One region of the Rhodoplanes azumiensis genome, then DNA from elsewhere that is predicted to be linked to it. Evidence: riboswitches for the same ligand, from Rfam matches in the RefSeq annotation. Region 1 holds a riboswitch; each other region holds the start of a gene.

Region 1 (3,979 bases):
CGCCACCATGATGCCGTCGGCGGTGAGCTCGCGCAGCCGCGTCTTGCCGTCGACGATGACGTCGAGGCGGGCCGCCTGATAGGTCTGGCGGAACAGCGACACCTCGTTGATGGCACGGTACTCGTGGCCGATGCCGTCGACGTCGAGGGCGCGCATCACGAGAGGGTGGATCACGGTCGCCTCGGCGTCGTGCAGGCGCTCCTTCAGCCCGTGCTCGTGATACTCGTTCATCAGGAAGCCGACGGTGCCGCGATGCATCCCGTAGATCGGCTTGCCGGTGCTCATGAAGACGTGCAGGGTCTTGAGCATCAGGCCGTCGCCGCCGAGCGCGACGATGACGTCGGCCTCGTGCGGATCGACATTGCCGTAGCGCTGGACGAGCCGATTCAGGGCGGCCGTCGCCTCGGGCGTCTGGCTCGCCACGAAGGCGATCCGCTCGATCTCGGCGGGCAGATGGGTCATGCGCGGCTCGTGCGGCGGATCGTGCGGCGGATCGTTCGGCGGTTCGTGCGATACCGGCGCCGCACCGCCGCCGACGCGAAGGAGTGGCGATGGAACGGGTGGTGTTCGTCTATACGACCTTTCCGGGGCTTGTCGAGGCGGAGGAGACCGGACGCGCGCTGGTCGAGGCGCGGCTCGCCGCCTGCGTCAACATCCTGCCCGGGATGGTCTCGCTCTATCGCTGGGAGGGCGCGATCGCGCGCGGCGAGGAGGTGGTGATGCTGATCAAGACCCGGGCGTCGCGCGCCGAGGCGGTGCGGGCGGCCGTCAAGGCGCGCCACTCCTACGCGACGCCGGCCATCCTGGTGCTGCCGATCGAGAGCGTCGATCAGACCTATCTCGGCTGGCTCCTGGCGGAGACCAGGACGGACGCCGAGGAGGAGTGAGCCGCGGTCCACCGCGCGCCGTCAGGTCGTTCCGAGGGCGCGCTTCAGCGCGCGAACCCGGAATCCGGGGGCATGCACCGAGATCGTGGTCGGTTTCCGGGATTGCACCGTCGGTGCGCCCGGAGTGACCAACGGGTGTGGGCGGCGTGCAACACTCCTGCGCCTAATGCGATCGGGTCGTGTCATGCACCATTGACGTTCGGGCGGCGTGCGCCCGAAAGTGCACGCGTGCTGGTTCCCGGCGGGCGACCGCCGGGAGGAAAGAGGGAACACGGAACGCGCATCCGCGAGGATCGCGAAGCCGTGGCTGGACCCGCAACTGTGAGCGGCGAGCCGCATCCGTGATGGCCACTGGGAGACCGGGAAGGCCGGATGCAGCGACGACCCGCGAGCCAGGAGACCTGCCCGCACAGTCACCCAACCGGTGGGCGGGAAGCCCCATACGGAGCGGTCTTTCGCAGCGGTGACACCGTGACCGGCGCGGGGACCGCGATGCGCGTTCGTCTCGTGACGCTTCGTCTCGTGAAGCGTTCAGGCACCGATCGGCCATGGTGGCCGGACGGGCGTCTTTCGCGTCGGCTCATGCAACCCCAACCGCATGACCCCTTCGCGAAGGACGACAGGAATGACCCACGACCATCCAAACGGCGGTAGGGCGGCCCGCGCCGCCGGCCTCGCGATTCTGCTCGGCGGCACCGCGATGCTGCTCGCAGGCACGGCGCGAGCCCAGCAGGCGACGGCGCCCGAGACGACGCTCCCCGACCTCTATGTCACCGCGACCCGGCTCGGCGGCACCGGCAGCGCGCTCGGAATCACGGGCGCGTCGACGACCGTGATCACGGCCGAGGAGATCGAGCGCTCGCCGGAGCAGACGATCCCGGGCATCTTGGCACGCGAGCCCGGCATCCAGGTCTCGAACCTGTACGGCGGCGTCAACGGGGCGCGTGCCACGGTCGACATCCGAGGCTTCGGCGCCACGGGCGCCCAGAACACCCTGATCCTGATCGACGGACGCCGCGTCGACCTGCCCGACCTGCAGACCTTCGACTGGGGCTCGGTGCCGATCAACGCGGTCGAGCGCATCGAGGTGACGCGCGGCAACTCCGGCGGCGTGCTGTACGGCGACGGTGCCGTCGGCGGCGTCATCAACATCGTCACCAAGAAGGCGACGGGGCGGCCCAACGGCGCCCGCGCCGAGGTCGCCTGGGGCTCGTTCGACCAGGTCGAGGGGCGCGGCACCGCCTTCGCGTCGAGCGGGCCGCACGCGATCGCCCTCTACGCCAACGCGGTGCGCTCCGACGGCTATCGCGACAACGGCCGGTATCACCAGACCAACGCCGGCGCCGATTACCGCTACACCCGCGACTGGGGCAGCGTCTATCTCAACACGACGGCGAGCGACCAGGTGCTCGGCCTGCCGGCCGGGCGCCGCGTCGACCCGACGCTCGGGCTCAATCAGCTCGCCGGCGACCGCCGCGGCACCAACACACCGTGGGACTTCGCCAACCAGCAGCAGGCGACCGCGACCACGGGCATGACCTATGACATGACGCCGGGAGCCGAGCTGATCCTCGACGGCGGCGTGCGCGTCCGCAAGCAGCAGGCGGCCTATTTCCCCTCCTGCCTCGACACCTTCACGGGGGTCTTCGACACCGGCTGCCGGCGGCAGATCGGTTCCGCCTACGACACGTCCTATTTCGAGTCCTCGCTCGTCACCTCGTCGGTGACGCCGCGCCTGAAGGTCGACACGACGGTGTTCGGCCTGCCGCTGAAGTCGCTCACCGGCGTCGACGTCTATCACACCGACTATTCGTCGCCGCGCGCCCTGATGGAAGGCGCGGCACCGCTGCATCAGTACGACCTCGACCAGACCTCGCTCGCCGCCTACACGATGAACACGGTCACGCTGTTCTCGACCACCGACGTGTCGGTCGGCGGCCGCGTGCAGCGGACCTCGCTGTCGGCGCGCGACGCCGTGAACGCGGCGGCGCCCGGCTATCTCTACTTCGGCTTCCCGACTGTCGTGCAGGCGAACCCGCTCGACGACACCCAGACCAACCGGGCCTGGCATATCGGCATCGAGCACCGGTTCAATCAGCAGCTCACGTTGTTCGGCCGCACCGCCCAGAGCTTCCGGGTGCCGAATGTCGACGAGCGCATCGGCAGCGCGCCCTGGGGTACGCCGAGCAACTTCGCGCTCAAGACCCAGACGTCGCGCGACTGGGAGGCGGGCGTGAAGGTGACGGCCGGCCCGATGGCCCTGCAATGGAGCATCTACGACATGTATCTGAACGACGAGATCTTCTACTCGCCGTTCACCACCACCAACGTGAATCTCGATCCGACCCGGCGCTACGGCTCCGAGGCGCTGGCGACCATGCGGGTCTCCGACACGGTGCGGCTCAAGGGCAGCTATGCCTATACGCGCGCCGTGTTCCGTGAGGGCGTCTATGCCGGCAACGACGTGCCGCTCGTCGCGCGCAACACCGCGGGCGTCGGCGTCGTGTGGAACATCCTCGACAACCGCCTGGTGTTCACCGGCGACGTTCGCTTCGTCGGCTCGCGCCGCATGGACAACGACAGCCGCAACCTCCAGCCGATGACGCCGACCTACACGATCCTCGACGCCAAGATCGCCGGCGAATGGGACCGCTATTTCTGGTCGGTCGCGGTGCAGAACCTGCTGAACGCGGATTATTTCGACTACGCCGTCGCCAGCCCCTATCCGGACGGCTTCGGCAGCAAGTACGGCGTCTACAACGCCTATCCGCAGCCGGGCCGCACCTTCGTGCTGCGTGTCGGGGCGAATTTTTAAAAGGCCGTCGTCACGCTTCATGCAGCCGACAGGTTCACCTCTCCCCAGCGGGGAGAGGTCGGGGGTCGCGCCGAAGGCGCGAAGTCCGAGTGAGGGGGTGCCGAGGCCAGCCAAATGGCGCCGTAAACCCTCACCCCGGTCGTCCGCTTCGCGGACGCCCGACCCTCTCCCTCAGGGAGAGGGTCTCGGGAGGCGCCGGCGTGCCGCTACGCCGCGCCCTCCAGCTTGGCGCGGTCGCGCACCATCTGGACGACCGTCAGGTTGTCGACCTTGCCGG
Region 2 (3,979 bases), on a different contig from region 1:
GCGTGATCACGCGGCGGATCGCCGACGCCGTACCCGGCGGCGGCCAGCATGGACAGGGCCGCGACGGCGCTCTCCGGCGCATCGAGCCCGACCGCATGGGCGATCTGGTCGTCGCGGCCCGGATAGGCCGACAGCACCAGCGCGAGCTTGCGATCGGCGCGGGCGGTGCGGCGCAGCCGCGCCAGCGCCACGGCGCGCGCCGCGACGGCGATGACGCGCTCGCCGTGCGGCGCATGGACGACGCGGGCGAAGCCGAGGTCGGGATCGATCGGCTCGGGCTCCTTGAACGAGACGACGCCGGAGAAGACGCGGCCGTCCACCTCGGGCAGCACCACGTGGATGGCGAGGTCGGAGGGCGACAGACCCCGCTCCGACGCCGCCCACGCCTTCCGGGACGAGGCGGCCAGCGCCACCTGGAGGACGGGCGCATCGACGGCGTCGAACGGTCCACCGTCGGCGTCGCGGGCCGAGAAGGCGGTGGCGTTGACGATCACGTCGGGTTCGATGCGGGCGAGCTGATCACGCAGCCAGGCGCGCGTCTCCGGCTCCTTCAGGCTGTCGACGAAGATGCCGACCGGTGTCACGCCGCGTTCCTTCAGCGCCGCCATCAGGGCCTCGACGGGCGCCGTGTCGGCGGCGGCGAGGATGGCGCGATAGAACACGACGAGCGCCCGCGGCGCGTCCCCCTCGCACGGCGCATCGACCGGGCACGCCGAAAAATCGCCGGGAAAAAAGCCGTGGCGGGGCAGGGCGCGCACGCCGAGGATCGGCACGGCCCACAGGCCGCAGGCGAGCGCGAGCTGCGCCAGCGCACCCTGCGCGGCGCGCGCGCCGCCGGTGTCGCACAGCGTCTGCAGGCGGCGCAGCGTCGAGACGGGGACGTTGGAGGCCTCGTCGAGCCGCGGGTCGGGGCGACCGTCGCCCGGGACGATCGCCAGCGCGATGTTGTTCCGCGCCGCGGCGGCCTGCACCTGCTCGACCCCGTAGCGCCAGTAGTCGAGCCCGCCCAAAAGCCGAATCAGGATGCCCTTGGCGTGCGACAGCGTCCTCTCGATGTAGAGATCGACCGAGAGGGGATGCTGCAGCCGCGCCAGATTGGCGAGACGCAGGCTCGGCAGCTCCTCGCGTCCGGCCCGCCAGCCGGCCGCGAAGGCGCCGAGGTCGCTGTCCGCGAACGACAGGACGACGAGATCGGCGGGCGCGTGGCCGAGATCCTCGGCCGTCGCCGCCTCCTCGAGGCCGTGCGTCTCGCGGAACAGGATGTGCATCGTCAGACCGGCTCGCGCTGCAGGGCCGCCGTGACGGCGGCGTGGTCGAAGCCCTTCTGGCCGATGACGACGAGGCGCGAGACGCGCGGCTCGTCGGCCGCCCACGGCCGGTCGAACTGCGCCCGCACCCGCGTGCCGACGCCCTGCACCAAAAGCCGCATCGGCTTGCCGCGCACCGCGACGTAGCCCTTGGCACGCAGCACGCCGTGGTCGCGGGCGATCGCCTCGACCTTGGCGACCACCTCGGGGATGGCGGCGTGATCCGGCAGCGTCACCACGATGGTCTCGAAGTCGTCGTGGTCGTGCTCGCCGTGCTGCTCGTGATGGCTCGGGCGGGCGGCGAGATCGTCCTCGGCGGCGGCGCCGAGCCCGAGCACGACGCGCGGATCGACACGGCCCTCCTGCGTCTCGATCACCGGAATCCGGCGCGGCATCTCGGCCTGCACGGTGTCGCGCGCCGCGGCCAGCGCCTGCGCGTCGACGAGGTCGACCTTGTTGAGGATGACGATGTCGGCGCAGGCGACCTGATCCTCGAACACCTCGCCGAGCGGCGTGTCGTGGTCGATCGTCTCGTCGGCCTCGCGCTGCGCCGTGACGGCTGCGAGGTCGGGGGCGAAGCGGCCGTCCGCCACCGCCTCGGCGTCGGCGACCGTGATCACCCCGTCGACCGTGATGCGGGTGCGCAGGTCCGGCCACTCGAACGCCTTGAGGAGCGGCTTCGGCAGCGCCAAGCCCGAGGTCTCGATGAGAATGTGCTCGGGCGGCTGTCGGCGCGCCAGCAGGGCCTGGATGGTCGGCACGAACGCGTCGGCCACCGTGCAGCACAGGCAGCCGTTGGTCAGCTCGACGATCGCGTCCTCGGGGCAGCTCGGGTCGGCGCAGCCTTTCAGGATGTCGCCGTCGATGCCGACGTCGCCGAACTCGTTGACCAGCACGGCGAGCCGCCGGCCGCCCGGGTTCTCCATCAGGTGGCGCACCAGGCTGGTCTTGCCGGCGCCCAGGAAGCCCGTGACGATAGTGACGGGGATTTTCTCGAGCGACATCGTGGTCAGGGCTCCTGAGCGGCCGGCAGTGGCGGGATGCGCGCGACGGCGCTCTTGCGGATGATCAGCGGGCGCTCGCGCCAGGCGACGAGGCCCTTGGCGGACGCGGCCCAGCGGTCGGCGAAGTGCAGGACGTCGTCGGCGTGGTCCGGGGTGAGGTCGCCGTGGACGTAGCTCCAGCGGCCCGGGCCGGCGAGCGCGATCGTGCAGGCGCGGTTGCAGTTCGACAGGCATTCGGACGGGACGATCCGGAGGCCGGCGGTGCCGTCGGATTCGGTGGCGGTGGCCCGGGCCTGCGCGGCGGCCAGGGCGTCGTGCAGCAGCTGGCCCGAGCGCACCTCCTCGTCCTCCGAGATCCGGCAGGTGACGCAGACGAACATCGTGGGCTCGCCGGCCGCGGCCGGTCGGGCGGCGGACGACGTCGTGCCGGGCGACGTCGCGCCGGGCGGTGTCGCGCCGGGTGGTGTCGCGCCGGGCGACGGGATGTCGGGGGACGGTGCGGCGGACGCCATGACGGCGGGATCGACCGGGTCGGCTGGCTCCATGGGTCACTCGTCGACGACAGGAGACGAATCCCCCGAGACGTGCGGCGAGCGGACCTGCACTCCGTTCGGCCGACATTCGCTCCGGAACACCCCGCCCGGAACGGCGTCAGTGGCAGGCGACGGCAGGTCTCCTGGCTCGCGGGTCGCTGCCGGCACCACCTTCCCGGGGACCGCCCCCAGTGGCTACGGTGCAGGCTCGCCGCTCACAGTTGCGGGGGCAGCTCCGGCACGGCGCCGACCCGGTTGCCCGTCTCGCGGGTGTCCCGGCTCGCCGCCTCCGATATTCCCTCTTGTCCGACCAGCAAGGCGTTTCGCGGCATGCGGAAACGTCCCGGCGGGCGGGACACCGTCGGCGCCAGGATCTGTGCGGCGGAAGTGCCGCCCTGTCAATCCGGCGGTTGCCCGAGCGGACGCCCTGTGGTCCTGTCGCCACCCCGACGAGGACTCCGATGACCGAGACCGCCGACGCCCCCACGCCCGAAGAAGCCGCGCGCCACCGCGCAAAAATGGAGAAGCGCAAGGCCCTGCAGGATGCCGAGATCGCCTCCAAGACGGTCGAGAAGGGGCTGCTGCTCGTCCACACGGGCACCGGCAAGGGCAAGTCGACGGCCGCCTTCGGGCTGGCGCTGCGGGTGCTCGGCCATGGCGGGCGGGTCGGCGTCGTCCAGTTCATCAAGAGCCGACCGACTGGCGAGAAGACGGCCCTCGCGGTGTTCGGCGACCGCGTCGTCTGGCACACGGCCGGCGAGGGCTTCACCTGGGAGACCCAGGACAAGGCGCGCGACATGGCGGCCTGCCGGGCCGCCTGGGAGATCGCCACGGCGCTGATGGCCGACCCGGCCTTCGGCCTGGTGATTCTCGACGAGCTGAACATCGCGCTGCGCTACGACTACCTGCCGGTCGAGGAGGTGGTGGCGACGCTCGCGGCGCGCCGAGGCGACCTCCACGTCGCCGTCACGGGCCGCAACGCCAAGCCGGCGCTCGTCGAGGCCGCCGACCTCGTCACCGACATGACGATGGTCAAGCACCACTTCAAGGCCGGCGTGAAGACCCAGGCCGGGATCGAGTTTTGAGCGTGGCGGACCGGGTGGCATGCCGGCAGTGAACGGAGCGCTCGGGACTG
Region 3 (3,979 bases), on a different contig from region 1:
GGCGTTGACGACCAGCCGCCCGCCCGGCTTCAGGGCCGACCACACCGTGTCGAACACGCCGTCGTCGGAAAAGCCGCCGCCGACGAACACGGCGTCGGGCACCGGCAGGCCGCTCAGCGCCTCCGGCGCCCGCCCCTCGACGATGCGCAGGTCCGGCGTGCCGAGCGCCGCGGCGTTGCGGGCCGCCCGCGCTGCCCGCTCGGGGCGCTCCTCGATGCCGATCGCCTTCATGGCAGGATGCCGCAGCAGCCATTCGATCGCGACCGAGCCGGCGCCGAGCCCGACGTCCCACAGAAGCTCGCCCTGGCGCGGCGCCAGCGCGGCGAGCGTCACGGCCCGGATGTCGCGCTTGGTGAGCTGGCCGTCGCTCTCGAACAGCGCGTCGTCGAGCCCCGGCGCGAGCGGCAGGACGGTCGCGTCCGGCCCGGCGATCACCTCGAGGCCGATCAGGTTGAGCGGGTCGATGGTTTCCAGATCGAAGCTGGCCGCCGGCGCGTGCCGCACGGTCTCGCGCGGCCCGCCGAGCGCCTCCAGCACATGGATCCGGCTGTCGCCCAGGCCGCGCGCCACCAGCAGATCCGCGAGCTTTCTCGGTGTCGTCTCGTCCCAGGACAGCGCGAGAATTTTCACACCCGGCTGAAGGTGGCGGATGATCGTCTCCAGCGGCCGGCCGTGCAGCGTCACCGGCGTGAGATCGGGCAGCGACCAGGCGAGCCGTGACGCCGCGAGGCTGAAGCTCGACGGCTGCGGCAGACTCAGAATCTCCTCCGGCGCGACGATCCCGGCCAGCATGCGGCCGACGCCGTAATGGAACGGGTCGCCGCTCGCCAGCACGACGACGGGGCGCCCGCGGTGCGCGACGATCTCGGGAAACGCCAGCGTCATCGGTCGCGGCCAAGCGAGCTTTCGCCCGTTGATCAGCTCGGCGGCGAGCGCCAGATGTCGGTCGCCGCCGACCACCAGGGCGGCCGAGCGCACCAGCGCCTTCGCCGCCTCGGTCAAGCCGTCGACGCCGTCCTCGCCGATGCCGACCAGCGCCAGCCAGCGGGCGGGCGCCTCGGACGACACTGTTTCGAGCGCGTGGAGACTCACCGTCGCGTCCTCGGTCTTTCGGACCCGCCGTCTCGGCGAGACGCGGCCCGGTCGGCGGACTGATACGGGCGCGCCGCGCGGGCCGTCAATGCGGGGCGCCCCGTGCCGGGTCTGCCACACATGGGGAGAAAGCACCCGCCCGAATTGACAGCCGGATTAGCCGGCCTCTACCCTGCCGGCGACGGTTCCCTCACGGGATCAAAAGGGAACACGGTGACGGCGCAGGCCGGATGCCGTGGCTGCCCCCGCAACTGTGAGCGGCGAGTCTTTCGTCATTGGTCCACTGGGGCTCTCGCACCCGGGAAGGCGACGGAAGGCGGCGACCCGCGAGCCAGGAGACCTGCCGTCAGCCGTGGTCACACGCGGAGCCGTCGGTCGGGGTGTGCCGAGGGTGGCCGAGCCGGACGTGCCTCGCACGGTCGGACCGACCTCGTCGCGGTGACGTGCCACGACCCGCCGCGAGGTGATTCTCGTGCCCGCCCGACCTCACGCGCCGCATCCCGGCGCGATCTCTCGTCGTTTGTCTCTCCCGCCCCGTCTCTCCCCGCCAGCCGAGGTGTCGCCCGGCCGCCCTCCCGTCGCCCGCCGCGCGCGACGCCCCGGCTCCGTGGTTGACACTCCCGCAATATGTAATGTTATTACATCTCATATCGCGCTTGGCCACGCATCGACGCGCAGGGCCGTGGTGGGGACCATCATGACACGGAGCTTCGGATTGTCGCCGGCCTCGCGGGGGGCCGGTCCGCGGCTGCGCACCCGCCTCGGCCATGCCTGCTGTCCGCCGGCGGCGCCGTCCTGCACGGCCGCCGAGCCCCACACCGACGCGACGCCGTCGACCTCATCCGCCCCCTGCCCGCATTATCGCTCTGCCGACGAGACCCACATACCCATCGACCCCCTCGGCCTCTACGCGGCCGGCATCGACGCCTCCGACTACGTCGCGAAGGTCGCCCCGGTCGTCCGCCGCCATGTGCCGACGATCGGCGATCTCCTCGACATCGGCGCCGGCGGCGGCCAGCTCGGCGGTGCGCTGCGCGATCCTGCCGCCGCGTGGACGGCGGTCGAACCGGCGCCCGTGATGCGCGCCCGGCTCGCCGCACTCGACGACGGCCCGGTGGTCCACGGCTGCGACTGGCAGGACGCCGCCCTGGCCCGATGCGGTTTCGACACCGTGCTGGCCGCCAACATCCCGGCCCCGATGACGACGCCGGCCGCGTTCCTCGCGCGCTGCCGCGCCTGGGCGCGTCGCACGATCGTCTGGATCGTGCCGGCCCAGCGTGGTCCGCGCGGCCTCTGCCTCGCTGCCTGCCTGCCGCCGGACTGGCACGGCGAGGACACGACGCCGGGCATCGACAAGGTGCTGGCCGGACTCGCCTCGGAAGACCGACCCGACGTGATCGACGAGGTGGCATGGACGTTCGCCCTGCCGGTCGACGATCTCGGCGCGATCGCGACCCATCTGGCCGACCGCCTCGGCTTCCCACCTGATGATCCGAGACGTCCAGCGCTGCTCGACCATCTCGACGCGCAGCTCATCCACGGGCCGGACGGGCCACGCCTCGAAGTGGAAAAAGTTTCGGCCGTGCTGGTGTGGAGGGTCGCATGACCGCGTTCGTTCGTCGCGCCGGCACGGCCGGCCTCGCCGCCCGGGTGGGCCTCGCCGGCGCCGCGCTGTCGCTCGCCATCGCCGAAACGGCACAGGCCCAGAACGTCGCCCTCGACGAGCTGGTCGTCACCGCGACCGGCCGGCCGGAGCCGCGCGAGCAGATCCCCGAGACCATCCAGGTGATCGATCAGGAGAGGATCAAGACCTCGGCCGCGCGCTCGGTGACGGATCTGCTCGCCGAGAACGCCGTCGGCTTCTTCAGCGAGTGGAGCCCGGCCCAGACCTCGATCAACATCCGCGGTGCGGCGAGCGACGGCCAGGGGCGCGACTTCAAGGGCCAGGTGCTGGTGCTGATCAACGGCCGGCGCGCCGGCACGGCCAATCTCTCCAAGCTCTCCTCCAACGACGTCGAGCGCATCGAGGTGGTGCGCGGCCCCGCCTCGGTGCTCTACGGCAGCCAGAACATCGGTGGCGTCATCAACATCATCATGAAGACCGGCCGCACCGCGCCCGGCACACTGCTCGAGGTCAGCGGCGGCTCGTTCGGCCAGCTGCGCGGCAAGGCGCAGAACGGCGGCGTCTACAAGGAGGTCGACTGGTATGTCGGACTCTCCGGCGGCAAGAGCGACAATTACCGGGTCGGCGGCGGCGCCAAAGAGCTGAACACGTCCTGGCAGCGCGCCGGCGCGTCCGGCGCCTTCGGCCTGCAGATCGATCCGAACCAGCGCCTCGACATCGCGATCCGGACCGACGGCATCTACGACGCCGGCTTCCGCGGCTCGACCGCCAACATCTTCTCGCGGGACGATCGCTGGAACCGCTCGCTCGACGTCGTTTGGGACGGCAAGGTGCCGGACGGCTGGGCGCGCTGGATGCTGCAGACCTACGCGGTGTCCGACGTCGACGTCTTCAAGTGGGCGTCGCCGACCATCGCCAGCGGCAGCACCCCGGTGAAAGGCACGTCGAGCGACCGCAACGAGCGCCATCTCGACATCGTCGGCACCCGCTTCGTGCCGCGCGTCACCCCGTGGAGCGGCAACGAGCTGATTTTCGGCCTCGACTGGGAGAACAGCTGGCTGCGCTCCGACCGCACCCGCGTCTATCTGCCCGGCAGCCCGATCGCCTCGCAGGGCCAGATCGCGCCCTACGACTACAATCAGACCGAGGCCGTGTGGGCGTTCTACACCGAGGACTCCCAGAAGCTCTTCGACGACCGCGTCGTGGTGCGCGGCGGCGTGCGCCAGACCTACGGGCAGACCTCGCTCGATCCGACCCCCAATC
Region 4 (3,979 bases), on a different contig from region 1:
AGGCCGCGATCGCGCAGGCCGGTCCCGACACGGGCCAGTCGCCGAGCCGCCGCCGCCACGGCATCGCGGCCCGCTCCGCCACCGCGACGAAACCGACGCGCAGGCCGGCGAGTCCGAAAAACTTGCCGAGCGAGCGCAGCACCACGACGCCGTCCGGCAGCCGGTCGGCGGCGAGCAGCGACAGCTCGGGCGCGACGTCGGCGAAAGCCTCGTCGACGATCAGCTTGCGCCCCGCCCCCGTCCACGCCTCGGCGAAGGCGAGGAGGTCCGCGCGCGGCACGGCCGCGCCGTCCGGATTGTTGGGGTTGACCAGCACGACGACGTCGAGGTCACGAGCCGCCGGATCCGGCAGGGCCGGCAGCGGCCGCACCGTGGCTCCGGTCTCCTCCCAGGCGGCGGCGTGCGACGAGTAGGTGCGGCCGACGACGCCGACCCTGAGGCGCGGTCCGAGAACGACCGGCAGCAGCCGGATGGCGAGCTCGCTGCCCGGCACCGGCAGCAGCGCCGTGCCGGTCGGTCGCCCATAGGCCGCCGCGGCGGCATCGGTCAGCCGGTCGATGTCGCGGCCGAGCGGCAGCCGGCGATACGTCTCGGGGTCGACCGCCGGCACCGGATAGGCGTGCGGATTGATGCCGGTCGACAGGTCGATCCACGGGGTCGGTGCCTCCGGATAGAGTCGCTCGGCCTCGTCGACACGCCCGCCGTGCCCGCGCAGGATCGCCTCGTTCCTCGGCTGCATCGGTCCGCCCAATCGGTCGCCTCAGATCGATCTGCCCGTTTCGGCCGCGGACTTCGGTCCGGCGACGGCCGTCGCGGCCGGCGAGGCTTAGCCCGGCGCCCGGCGCGGTGCAATCGGCTGACCGCGTCGCCGCCGATACGGGCGAAACCGGACGGCCGGATGCTTGCGCCGGAACCCGCCGTGCGCCTAATGTCGCCGCGATGGTTCCTCGCGCCGTCGGTCCGGCGCGGGGTGAAAAGGGAATGCGGTGCGGCGCCCGCGGGCGCTCAGGCCGCAACTGCCCCCGCAACTGTAGGCGGTGAGGCTCTCGCGCGGGTTCGTCACTGGCCGCAGTCTCCCCCTCCGATCGGGACTGCGCGACGGCCGGGAAGACGGCGCTGGAGCCGGCGAGCCGCGAGTCAGGAGACCTGCCATCGAGGTGGCGTGCGCGAATGGTTCCGGGCGGGGTGTTCCGGGGCCTGACGAGGCGCACGCGCAGCCGTCGGGAGGGTTTTCGCGTGCACATCATGGAAGGCTATCTGCCGGTCGGCCACGCGGCCGGTTGGTTCGCGGTGTCCGCACCGTTCGTGATCGCCGGGGCGGTCCGGATGCGGCGCATCCTGCGGGACGAGCCGCAGACCAAGATGATGCTCGCGGCGGCCGGCGCCTTCACGTTTGTGATGTCGGCCCTGAAGATCCCGAGCGTCACCGGCTCGTGCTCGCACCCGACCGGCACCGGGCTCGGCGCCATCCTGTTCGGCCCCGCCGTGATGGCCGTGCTCGGGACCATCGTCCTCGTGTTCCAGGCACTGCTGCTCGCCCATGGTGGCCTGACGACGCTCGGCGCCAACGTGTTCTCGATGGCGATCGTCGGGCCGTGGGTGAGCTGGTCGGTGTGGCGGCTGGCGCGCAGGCTCGGCCTGGGGGCCAGCGTCGCGGTGTTCTGTGCCGCCATGCTGGGGGACTTGTCGACCTATCTCACGACCTCGGTGCAGCTCGCGATCGCCTATCCGGACGCGAGCTCGGGCGTGCTCGGTGCCGTCGCGAAATTCGGCGGCATCTTCGCCGTCACCCAGATCCCGCTGGCGATCGCCGAGGGCCTCTTGACCGTGGTGGTGATCAACGCGCTCGAGGCCTCGCCGGGCCTGCTCGCCGAGATGCGGGGCGAGATGCGCGCTGGCTCGCGCGAAGGCGCGCACGGGCTCGCCGGAGGGACCGAGCGATGATCTCCAAGCGATCCTCGTGGCTGCTGATCGCGCTCGCGGCCGCCATCGTCGCCGCCCCCCTCCTCCTGCCGGGCATCGAGGGCGAGTTCAAGGGCACCGACGATCAGGCGGCGAGCGCCATCGCCGAGGCGCGCCCCGGCTACGAGCCGTGGTTCAAGCCGCTGTGGACGCCGCCCAACGGCGAGATCCAGAGCCTTCTGTTCGCCTTGCAGGCGGCGCTCGGTGCCGGCGTGCTCGGTTACGTGATCGGCCGAAGGCACGGCCGATCGTCCGCATCCGACAATGTCTCCCGTCGATAGGGCGGCCCACCTCAACCGCTGGCGGTCGCGCTCGCTCGCCGAGAAATCCGTCCTGGCCTTCGGTATGATGGCGTTCGCCCTCGTCTTCCCGCCGTTCCCGGTCGCTCCGGTGGTCGCCGTCGTGATGACGGCGGCGACGCTCCTCGGCGCGCGGGTGTCGCCGCGAACCTGGCTCGCCTGCGTGGCGGCGCCCGTCGGCTTCCTGCTGGTCGGATCGCTGTCGCTCGCCCTGCAGGTCGGCGACGGCGGCATCGGCCTCGCGCCGGACGGCCTGGCGACCGCGGCCGGAACGACGGCGCGCGCGCTGGCCTGTGTGACGGCGCTTCTGTTCCTCGCCCTGACGACGCCGGCGACCGATCTGGTCGCCGGGGCGCGCCGTCTCGGCCTGCCCGGCGAGATCGCGGAGATCGCCCTGCTGACGTATCGGTTTCTGTTTCTTTTCGGCGCGACTGCGCTGGCCATGGACGCGGCCCAGGCGGCGCGTCTCGGTCACGCCGGCGCCGGCCGCCGGCTGCGCTCGCTCGGCCTGCTGATCGCCAATCTGCTGCCGCGATCGCTTTATCGGGCGCGGCGCCTGGAGGTCGGCCTCGCGGCGCGCGGCTGGACCGGCGAGATGCGCGTGCTGTCGCGTCGGACTCCGGTCTCCCGGCCGGTGCTCGCGCTGATCGTCGCGATCGAGGCCGGGGTCGCCGGGCTGGGGTTGTGGGCGCGGTGACCCTGCTCGAAACGCAAGGCCTGACCTACGCCTATCAGGACGGCGGCCCGGCCTTGTCGGACCTCGATCTCGTCGTGCGGCGCGGGCGACGCCTCGCCATTCTCGGCCCCAACGGCGCCGGCAAGACGACGCTGCTCCTGCACCTCAACGGCACGCTGCGGCCGCAGCGCGGCCGGGTGCTGCTCGACGGCGCGCCGGTCGGATACGCCCGCGCCGACCTGACCGCCTGGCGCCGCCGCGTCGGGCTGGTGCTGCAGGACGCCGACGATCAGCTGTTCGCCGCGTCTGTCGAAGAGGACGTGTCGTTCGGGCCGCTCAATCTCGGCCTCGCCGACGACGCGGTGCGCCGCCGCGTCGCCGATGCGCTCCAGGTGATGGGCATCGCCGATCTCGCCGAGCGGGCGACCCACTTGCTCTCGTTCGGCCAGAAGAAGCGCGTCGCCATCGCCGGCGCCGTCGCGATGCGGCCCGAGGTACTGCTGCTCGACGAGCCGACCTCGGGCCTCGACCGCGCCGGACGCGACGGGCTCCTGGCCGCCCTGCAGGCGCTGCACGCCGCCGGCGCGACGCTGGTGTTCGCCACCCACGACGTCGACCTCGCCTACCGGCTCGCCGACGACGTCGCCCTGTTCGCCGACGGCAAGGTGCTTCGCCAAGGTCCGGCCGAGGCGGTTCTCGCCGACCGCGCCGCGACGGCGGCGGCCGGGCTGGAGCCGCCGTTCCTCTTGTCGCTCGGCCTCACGGCGCGAGCGGCGGGAGTTCTCGGCGCCACCGATCCCCTGCCGAAGACCCGCGAGGCGGCGCTGGCGCTCGTCGAGCGGAGTTGGCGGAAGGGTGCGTCGGGTTCGACGGAATAAGCCCGCGTCACCGAGGCTTCGAAACCCTCGCGTCAGCGGGCGAGCGCCAGCAGCGCCTCGATGTCGACGTGCTGCTCGAGATGCGCCGCGAGCGCATCGAGCGTCTCCTCGACCATCGCCTCGTAGGCGAGGCCGCCCTGCCCGGCCGGCGCGCCGAGGCGGGC

The links. Region 1 has a riboswitch for cobalamin ahead of ACFSOX_RS11960 (TonB-dependent receptor). Riboswitches for the same ligand answer to the same signal wherever they lie in the genome.
Region 2: linked by a shared signal. The riboswitch ahead of ACFSOX_RS00620 (DUF1636 domain-containing protein) and the one ahead of ACFSOX_RS11960 (TonB-dependent receptor) in region 1 are both predicted to bind cobalamin.
Region 3: linked by a shared signal. The riboswitch ahead of ACFSOX_RS00695 (methyltransferase domain-containing protein) and the one ahead of ACFSOX_RS11960 (TonB-dependent receptor) in region 1 are both predicted to bind cobalamin.
Region 4: linked by a shared signal. The riboswitch ahead of ACFSOX_RS00650 (energy-coupling factor ABC transporter permease) and the one ahead of ACFSOX_RS11960 (TonB-dependent receptor) in region 1 are both predicted to bind cobalamin.

What each region holds. Positions count from the first base shown of each region.
Region 1 is NZ_JBHUIW010000012.1:65,822-69,800, reverse strand. It holds gene ACFSOX_RS11970 (NAD kinase) at 1-462, opposite strand, end outside; gene cutA (divalent-cation tolerance protein CutA) at 552-887, shown strand; cobalamin riboswitch at 1,103-1,310, shown strand; gene ACFSOX_RS11960 (TonB-dependent receptor) at 1,513-3,702, shown strand; gene ACFSOX_RS11955 (acyl-[ACP]--phospholipid O-acyltransferase) at 3,909-3,979, opposite strand, start outside.
Region 2 is NZ_JBHUIW010000001.1:134,235-138,213, forward strand. It holds gene cobN (cobaltochelatase subunit CobN) at 1-1,268, opposite strand, end outside; gene cobW (cobalamin biosynthesis protein CobW) at 1,271-2,311, opposite strand; gene ACFSOX_RS00620 (DUF1636 domain-containing protein) at 2,317-2,856, opposite strand; cobalamin riboswitch at 2,961-3,187, opposite strand; gene cobO (cob(I)yrinic acid a,c-diamide adenosyltransferase) at 3,306-3,929, shown strand.
Region 3 is NZ_JBHUIW010000001.1:150,764-154,742, reverse strand. It holds gene cbiE (precorrin-6y C5,15-methyltransferase (decarboxylating) subunit CbiE) at 1-1,092, opposite strand, end outside; cobalamin riboswitch at 1,258-1,454, shown strand; gene ACFSOX_RS00695 (methyltransferase domain-containing protein) at 1,790-2,698, shown strand; gene ACFSOX_RS00690 (TonB-dependent receptor) at 2,695-3,979, shown strand, end outside.
Region 4 is NZ_JBHUIW010000001.1:139,652-143,630, reverse strand. It holds gene ACFSOX_RS00655 (threonine-phosphate decarboxylase) at 1-739, opposite strand, end outside; cobalamin riboswitch at 924-1,168, shown strand; gene ACFSOX_RS00650 (energy-coupling factor ABC transporter permease) at 1,246-1,944, shown strand; gene ACFSOX_RS00645 (energy-coupling factor ABC transporter substrate-binding protein) at 1,941-2,243, shown strand; gene cbiQ (cobalt ECF transporter T component CbiQ) at 2,227-2,958, shown strand; gene ACFSOX_RS00635 (energy-coupling factor ABC transporter ATP-binding protein) at 2,955-3,815, shown strand; gene ACFSOX_RS00630 (cobyric acid synthase) at 3,848-3,979, opposite strand, start outside.